2 regions of the Lysinibacillus sp. FSL H8-0500 genome follow, and region 2 is predicted to be linked to the other one. Evidence: riboswitches for the same ligand, from Rfam matches in the RefSeq annotation. Region 2 holds a riboswitch; the other holds the start of a gene.
The links. Region 2 has a riboswitch for lysine ahead of MHB44_RS11610 (transporter substrate-binding domain-containing protein). Riboswitches for the same ligand answer to the same signal wherever they lie in the genome.
Positions count from the first base shown of each region.

Region 1: another riboswitch for lysine. It lies ahead of MHB44_RS16110 (aspartate kinase); the one in region 2 lies ahead of MHB44_RS11610 (transporter substrate-binding domain-containing protein).

Region 1 is NZ_CP150292.1:3,391,359-3,396,001, forward strand. Features, by position in the region: gene MHB44_RS16105 (YslB family protein) at 1-32, shown strand, start outside; gene MHB44_RS16110 (aspartate kinase) at 133-1,359, opposite strand; lysine riboswitch at 1,454-1,632, opposite strand; gene uvrC (excinuclease ABC subunit UvrC) at 1,689-3,479, opposite strand; gene trxA (thioredoxin) at 3,666-3,977, opposite strand; gene MHB44_RS16125 (electron transfer flavoprotein subunit alpha/FixB family protein) at 4,149-4,643, opposite strand, start outside.
Region 2 is NZ_CP150292.1:2,426,936-2,431,578, forward strand. Features, by position in the region: gene MHB44_RS11595 (glucose 1-dehydrogenase) at 1-54, opposite strand, end outside; gene MHB44_RS11600 (amino acid ABC transporter ATP-binding protein) at 221-952, opposite strand; gene MHB44_RS11605 (amino acid ABC transporter permease) at 965-1,690, opposite strand; gene MHB44_RS11610 (transporter substrate-binding domain-containing protein) at 1,845-2,708, opposite strand; lysine riboswitch at 2,827-3,013, opposite strand; gene odhB (2-oxoglutarate dehydrogenase complex dihydrolipoyllysine-residue succinyltransferase) at 3,404-4,642, opposite strand.

The DNA of each region.
Region 1 (4,643 bases), 960 kb from region 2:
AACGTATCATCCAGACAATTCCGACAGAGTAACGAAAAGAGGGTCTCTCAAATGATTTTGAGAACACCCTCTTTTTTCTTGCAAATTATTTTGGATCATACCTAGTACATAAAAATACGGTTTCTACTATTATTATATGTGAATCGCTTGTTCTAAATTAAATTCATTATGCAATGCATTTGCTGCCTGAATCATATCATCCTGTGGTACAACAACCGATACTTTGATTTCAGATGTGCTAACCATTTTGACAGGGATATTTTCACGGCGTAAGCGATCAAACATCCGAGCAGCCACGCCAGGATTAGATGCCATACCTGAACCAATAATGGACACTTTTGCTAGTCCAATTTCAAAATCTGCAAAACTAAAGCCTAGTGATAATTTACTATCCTCTAAAACACGTAATGCTTCCGCAAACTCCTCTTTTAAAATGGAAAAGGACACAGTCGGTTTTAACCCATCAATAATGGCTTGTACAATAATATCTACATTGATGCGATTTTCTGCAAGCACTGTAAATATATCCGCCAATGAAGCATCGGAATAGGCATCATACCCAACTGTTAAACGAATAATATCGGATTCAAAGGCTACACCTCGTACAACTAAATTTTTCTCCATCTCCACTTCCTCCTTCAATAAAGTACCAACTGATTCTCCTCTGCTAGCGCGTATAATCACCGGCATTTGAAATTTCTTGGCTAACTCCACAGCGCGTGGATGAATAATATGTGATCCTAAATTGGCTAACTCCAGCATTTCATCATAGGAAATTTCTTGAAGCTGTTGAGCCTTTGGGACATAACGAGGGTCTGCTGTATAAACACCATCAACATTTGTATAAATATCAACACGTTCTGCATCCAATGCTACAGCCAGCGCAACAGCGGCTGTTTCAGCGCCTCCCTTGCCAAGCGTTGTTACATTATCCATATCGTCAATGCCCTGTTCTCCAGCAACAACTACAATATCGCCTTGTGTAAAATGTTCTTCAATGCGGCTAGCATCTAAATAGTCAATACGTGCATGACTATACATACTATCTGTATGAATACCTGCTTGCCATCCTGTTAATGCCACTGCACCATATCCAGCTTCTTGTAGGGCAATAGCTAATAAAGCACTTGATTGCTGCGAGCAAGTTGACATAAGTACAGCTAGCTCTCGCTTCGATACTTCATCTGTTAAATGCTGAACCATTCTTTTCATCTCATTTGCAGCTTGCCCCATGCCTGCAACTACTACCACCACATCCAGCCCTCTATCCTTTTCGACAATAGCCTTTTGAGCCATTTCTTGAATTTGTTCAGTGGAGGCTAAAACAGCCCCTCCGAATTTCATAACAATTCTAGCCATTTTTTATTCCCCTCTCTGTTTTTTGGAAAACTAAAAGCAGCCTCCACATAACGTGAAAGCTGCTAGTAACATGTACAATCAAGGTAATTTGCCCATGTGTGATAGCTCTCCGAAACGTTTAGAATCGACAGTCTTACATCTCTTAAATGCAAAACCAGTACAACAATGGAAACAACAATGCTGTACTTCGGCAAGCTCCCCTTTCACACAATATCCTAGGATTTGTTCATCCTCAATCGCATTACTTTTGAACCTTGCACCTCTATCATCACTTCAATAGTGAAGTATTTAATTTGTCTAGCCTTTGTATCCATAACCTTAGCATATGTTTATTCCGTTGACAATGATTGTTGCTGAAAATAGGCATAAATATTGCTTGCTAGATTAGCTGGCATCCCAGCCTCCTGTAAAGCAAGCTCACTAGCCTCGCGAATTTTTTTTACTGAACCAAAATGCTTTAACAATTGCTGCTTTCGTTTTGGTCCTACACCCTCAATATGGTCAAGCACCGATTGAATAGCATGTTTCTCATGCTGTTGACGCAAGAAAGTAATGGCAAAGCGGTGCACCTCATCTTGAATACGCTGTAGCAAGTAAAAGCCATCACTTGTTCGCTTTAGGGCAATCACTTCTGGTGGATCGCCAAACAGTAGCTGGGATGTATTATGCTTATCGTCCTTTGCTAAACCTGCAATTGGTATAACAAGCCCAAGCTCATCCTCTAATACTTCCCGAGCCACTTCCATTTGTCCCTTCCCACCATCAATTAACACTAAATCTGGGAACGGCAAGCCTTCCTTTAAAACACGTGTATAGCGACGACGTATTACCTCCTGCATCGCTCCATAATCATCATGCTTGGCAGCTGTACGTGTTTTGTATTTACGATATTCCTTTTTAGCAGGTTTACCATCGACAAACACCACCATGGCAGAAACGGCATCGGTTCCATGCATATGGCTATTATCAAAGGCTTCAATCCGCAGTGGCGCAGAGATGCCCATTGCTTCCCCAAGTGCCTCACATGCACCGATTGTTCGTTCCTCCTGACGTTCAATCAGCTGGAATTTTGCTGCTACTGCAATTTCAGCATTTTTGGTTGCAAGCTCAACAAGCTCCTTTTTTTGCCCTCGCTTTGGCGTTAATACTTTAATCGCTAATAATTCTGTTAAAATAGCTGCATCAATCGCCTGTGGAATAAAAATTTCCTTTGGCTTAATATGCTCTGGCTTTTCATAAAAGCGTCCAACAAATGTTAAAAATTCTTCCTCTGCCTCTCGATAAATTGGAAAAATCGAGACATCACGTTCAATAAGTTTTCCTTGTCGCACAAAGAACACCTGAACACACATCCAACCTTTCTCAACCGCATAGCCAAAGATATCACGATTTGTTGTATCATTTGACACAATTTTTTGCTTTTGCATCACTGTTTCAATATGTGCTATTTGATCTCTGAACTCCTTTGCCCGCTCAAACTCTAAATTTTCAGCAGCTGCAAGCATTTTCGTTTCAAGCTCCTTTTTAACAGCCTCAACACCGCCATTTAAAAATTTCGTTATATCCTCAATCATCTCTTGGTAAACTTGCTGCTCAATGTCTTTGACACACGGTGCTAAACATTGGTTCATATGATAATATAAGCAAACTTTAGAGGGTAATTGCACACATTTTCGTAATGGATACAAGCGATCTAGTAGCTTTTTCGTTTCATTGGCTGCATAGGCATTTGGATAGGGACCAAAATATTTCGCCTTATCTTTTTTTACCTTACGCGTCGTCAGTAGACGAGGATATTTTTCATTGGTAATTTTTAAATAGGGATAGGTTTTATCATCCGTTAGCATCACATTGTACTTAGGGTCATGTAATTTAATAAGATTCAGCTCTAAAATAAGTGCTTCAATATTTGAAGATGTCACAATATAGTCAAAGTCCTCAATTTCACCAACAAGCCTTTGCGTCTTCCCCTCATGTGTACCTGTAAAATAGGAGCGCACACGGTTTTTCAGTATTTTTGCTTTCCCAACATAAATAATCATTCCCTGCCGATCCTTCATCAAATAGCAGCCAGGCTGATCTGGTAAAATCTCAAGCTTGCGTTTTATTAAATCATTCAATTGCCTGCCTCCCCCTCTATTCATAAAATGTCTTTTCTAAATAGACGTATTTTCACCATAACAAAGCTAATTTCCATTAAGAGTGACTCATTTTTCTCTCATCAATCCGTCTGTTGTTTCTCTTTATTATAACGAAAAAAAGCCGAACACATCTATAGATGGTTCGACTTTTGTAAACTTCATTTATTACGCATGCTTTGTGATAAATGCCTCTAAAGCTTCTTTCGGTTGGAAGCCTACAGTTTTATCAACTAGTTCGCCATCTTTAAATAATAGTAAAGATGGGATCGACATGATTTGATACTGTGCTGCTGTTCCTTGGTTGTTGTCTACATCTACTTTTACAATTTTAGCGGCACTTCCTTCAGCATCCATTTCTTCAAGAACTGGCCCAATCATTTTACATGGTCCACACCAAGCAGCCCAAAAGTCTACTAACACTAAACCTTCTTTAATATCATCTTGGAACGTAGCGTCTGTTGCGTGTACAATTGCCATTTGAAATCCTCCTTAAACTTACTATGTTTGTAGTATAGCATGGATAAATTCACTTGAGCGAACAATCTGCCTAGAATGTATTTTTTCCCCTTTTACAGCCTTTTTGTCGTGATGTGTCAACTTTTAATAGCCATAAAAAAGCTGAGGAATTAACTTCCCCAGCCCCTAACATCATGCATTTACTTTTAATGCTTTAAACTCTTCGATTAACAATGGAACAACTTCAAATAAATCGCCTACAATACCGTAGTCAGCTACTTTGAAAATATTCGCCTCTGGGTCTTTATTGATTGCAACAATCACTTTAGAGTTAGACATACCTGCTAAATGCTGAATTGCTCCAGAAATACCTGCTGCAATATAAAGATCAGGTGTTACAACCTTACCTGTTTGACCGATTTGTAGTGAATAGTCGCAATACTCGGCATCGCATGCACCACGTGAGGCTCCAACTGCACCACCAAGTAAATCTGCTAGCTCTTTTAATGGTTCAAAGCCTTCCTCAGATTTCACGCCACGACCGCCAGCAACCACTACTTTCGCTTCTGACAAATCTACGCCTTCTGAAGATTTACGAACAACCTCTTTAATAATTGTGCGTAAATTTGTAATCTCTACAGTGACAGCAGATACATCACCTGTTTTACCTTCCTCTTTTTCAAGTGC
Region 2 (4,643 bases):
AATACCAGAGCTTGCACCTGTGATAAGAATAACCTTTCCAGATAAATTATGCATAGCTTCCCTCCTATCAAAGTGTTTTCAATAAGTATTCTCGTTAAATCTTTTGGAGGATTTTGTTAGATTACTGATTATGTTTTTTATGGGGGCTATCCTCACCCTGCTAAACAAACGCTAAAAATCCGCTTCACTTTCCATAGAAGGCTACACGGATTTATACGCTTTACTTTAATGTACGCTTTAAAAACTCTTTTGTGCGTTCATGTTGTGGGTGTACTAATACTTGGGTAGGCGGTCCTTCCTCAACAATCACACCTTTATCCATAAAGACCACGCGATCTGCTACTTCTTTCGCAAACTCCATCTCATGTGTGACAATCAACATCGTATTCCCCTCATCGGCGAGCTGACGCATGACCTTTAATACCTCTCCCACCATTTCAGGATCAAGGGCTGATGTCGGCTCATCAAAAAGCATTACATCAGGATTCATCGATAATGCGCGTGCAATCGCTACACGCTGTTTTTGTCCTCCTGATAGCTGGCGTGGCTTAGCATTCACATATTGATCCATCCCAACGATTTTTAAGTATTTTAGCGCTATTTCCTCCGCATCCTTTTTAGAGCGCTTTAATACCTTCATTTGCCCTACTGTACAGTTACTTAAAACATTATGATTATTAAATAAATTAAACTGCTGGAACACCATTCCTAAATGTGTACGATATTCATCGATATTATGCTTATCATCGAGGATGTCTTCCCCTTTATAAATAATTTGTCCACCACTTGGCGTTTCCAATAAATTAATGCAGCGCAGTAATGTTGATTTACCAGAGCCAGAGGAGCCAATTAAACAGACAACCTCACCCTTCTCCACTTGAAAATTCACATCTTTTAACACTTGGTTACGTCCAAATGATTTACTTAAATGCTCAATTTTAATAACAGCCATTTGTGCATCCCCCTATATAGCTTCCTTTTGTTCTTTTTGATAGGCATCAGGTCCATCCAAACGTTTTTCAACATATAGAAGAATGCGAGATGCGGTAAATGTCATGACGAAATAAAGCACACATGCCACAAAGAATGACTCAAAATAGCGGAAATTATTTCCTGCAATTGATTTTGTTTGGAAGAATAGCTCCGTTACCCCAATCACATTTAAAACAGCCGTATCCTTAATATTCATAATTAATTGGTTCCCAGTTGCTGGCAGTATATTACGTGCAACTTGTGGCAAGACAACATAGAACATAATTTTAACATGGTTCATCCCAACCGCTGATGCCGCTTCGTATTGACCTTTATCAATCGACACAATTCCGCCACGCACAATTTCTGCCATATAAGCACCTGTGTTCAGTGAAACAACAACAATCCCTGCTGTGATAAAGTGCATATCAATACCAAATGCAATATCTAATCCGTAATAGACAACCATCGCCTGTACAATCATTGGTGTACCACGGAAAAATTCAACATAGCATGTTAGTATAAAATTAATAAGCTTTAAACTATAAAATTTCAAATTCTTTTTACGAACAGGAATCGTATGCATAATTCCAATGAAAAATCCGATAAATGCACCAATAATTGTACTAATAATCGAAATTAGTAATGTATAATACGCACCTCGTAAAAACATTTGCCAGTTGTTTTCAATAATTGAAAGTATCCATTCAAGACTCATGATGATCCTCCTAACAAGCGGGTGTTGCTTGTGTATATCTTTTTTGTTCTAGTATTCTATGATGGCTAGAACTGTATCATTATGTAGAGAGGTTCTCATTTTAATAATGATGAAATGATAGTGCACGGACCAATAACTAGTCCGTGCAATGTTATTATTGTGCTGCTGGTTGCTGCTTAATTGCATCTTCCATAATTTGCTGACGCTCATCTTCAGAAATACCTTGTAGGATTTCATTGATTTTATCGAGATTTGCATCATCTTTGCGTAAGCCTACAGCAATAGATGTGTTTGAAAGATCTGTTTCAAAGCCTTTATTTTCTTCAAATGAAACATATGAGAATTTATCGTTCGCTGCAGCAGCAGAAATACCCTCTGGACGCTCTGCTACATAGCCATCAATTTTACCAGCCTCTAAAGCAACACGCATTGCTGGGAAGTTTTCCATCGCTGTTTGCTTCTCTACACCCTCAATTTGATCAATAACATTATAGTTTGATGTATTTAATTGTGATGTAATTTTAGCACCTGAGAAATCTTGAATTGATGTTGCCTTTTCAAATTCACTGCCTTTTTTCACAACGATCACAAAATCAGATGTGTAATAGTTTTCTGTAAAATCAATTGTTTGCTTACGCTCTTCAGTTGGCGACATACCTGCGATAATGGCATCAATTTTATTAGACTGTAGAGCTGGCACTAGACCGTCCCATTCCATTTTAACAATGACTAACTCTTTACCTAAACCTTCAGCGATTTTTTTCGCCATTTGTACATCATAGCCACCTGCATATTCTGCATTATCGGCAATTTTTACTGCACCATTGGCATCACCTTGCTGTGTCCAGTTGAATGGTGGATAACCAGCCTCCATGCCGATGCGGAATTCACCGCCACCTTCTTCACTATCAGCTCCAGCATCACCTGATCCCTCTTCTTTTTTGTCGCTAGTGCCACATGCAGCTAGCACAATTGCCGTCATGATCGAGATCATTAGTAACAACCATTTTCTTTTCATGCAAAGCTCCCCTTTTCTGTCAAAAAATAAAACAACTGTACTAAAAAAGACCTAAGTATTTGAACTTAGGTCTTACCTTTTATAACAGTTGCCCAAATCCTCACTATAATTTCCATATTTCCGAGATAGCACAACCTAGTAAATCTGGAAATCATTTTACTAGGACAGTCCTGCACTTATTCACTGCAGACCCAGCATAAAAGTACGAGCTCCTTTTATACTTCGGCGATATTTCCTTCTTCATTGCGTCTTCGCTTGCTTGTACTCAGCAATGAACTAATAAATATCGCGCCTCTACCTCACTTATTGACAACAGTGAGGTTTGTCTATTTAATTGCTACTTAGATACTACTATAAAATGTATCTATTCGTCAAGGTAATTTTATCATTTTTCTGACTAATGACAATATTAGGTGTTTATACTTTCTCTATCCAACTTATAGCAATCTATTTTTAGTGAGAATCCCTCTAAATTCAATAAATTTTTAATAAAAAAAAAGTCATCTATATGTAAAAAGATATAAGCATTTGATATTTCCAATGACTTTTAGACCTTCTTTTTTAGAGGTTGCTTGCTTCATGCTTATAGAGTTTATCGTAAAATAGATCTGCTATTTATTTATGAATAAACAACTTTGCTCAAAACAACAACCCTGCTAAGTGACATCAGCAGGGTTGTTTTAGCCACAAGGGCATTATGAATTTAATAATAAATCTTCTGGGTTTTCAAGTAATTCTTTAACAGTTTTAAGGAAGCCTACAGAATCTTTACCATCGATAATACGGTGGTCATAAGAAAGTGCTAAGTACATCATTGGGCGAATTTCAACTTCACCATTCACTTCTACTGGGCGTTTTTTAATTGTGTGCATACCTAGGATAGCAGCTTGTGTACCATTCATGATTGGTGTAGACATTAATGAACCAAAGACACCACCATTTGTAATTGTGAATGAACCGCCTTGTAAATCTGCTAAGCCTAATTTTTTATCGCGTGCTTTTTTCGCTAAATCAGCAATTGAATCTTCAATTTCAGCAAAGTTTTTACGGTCTGCATCACGAACAACTGGTACGACTAAGCCTTCTTCTGTTGATACAGCTACACCGATATCATAGAAGTTGTTTAAGTGAATTTCATCACCAACGATTTGAGCGTTCACATATGGGTATTTTTTCAGTGCTGCTACAACTGCTTTTGTGAAGAATGACATGAAACCAAGTTTAGAGCCTGTTGACTCGAAGAATTGGTCCTTTTTACGAGAACGTAAAGCCATTACATTCGTCATATCTACTTCGTTAAATGTTGTTAGCATTGCTGTAGATTGTTTTACTTCAAGTAAACGTTTCGCAATTGTTTGACGACGACGACTCATTTTTTCTACAGTTACACGTGATTCATCAACTGCTGGAGATGCTGCTTTTGGTGCTGCTGGAGCCGCCGCAACTGGTGCAGGTGCTGTACCATGTGCTGCTACATCTTGCACACGTACACGACCTTGTGGGTCTACTGGAGATACCGCTGCAAGATCAATGCCTTTTTCACGTGCCAGTTTACGCGCTGCTGGAGATGCGATCACACGCTCACCAGATGTTTCTTCTACTACTGGAGCTGCTGCAACTGGTGCAGGTGCTGCTTGTGGCGCTACTGGAGCTGGCGTTGCTTCAGCTGGAGCCGCTGCTGGTGTAGATGCTGCACCTTCGCCTGCTTCTACTACTGCGATCACTTGACCAACTAGTACAGTATCGCCTTCTTCAGCTAAAATTTGTGTTAATACACCTGCTTCTTCAGAAATGATTTCAGCGTTTACTTTATCTGTTTCAAGTTCAACGATGAATTCACCTTTTTCAACGCGATCGCCCACTTTTTTTACCCACTGTGCGATACTACCTTCTGTAATCGATTCTGCTAATTCAGGGACTTTAATTTCAGCCACT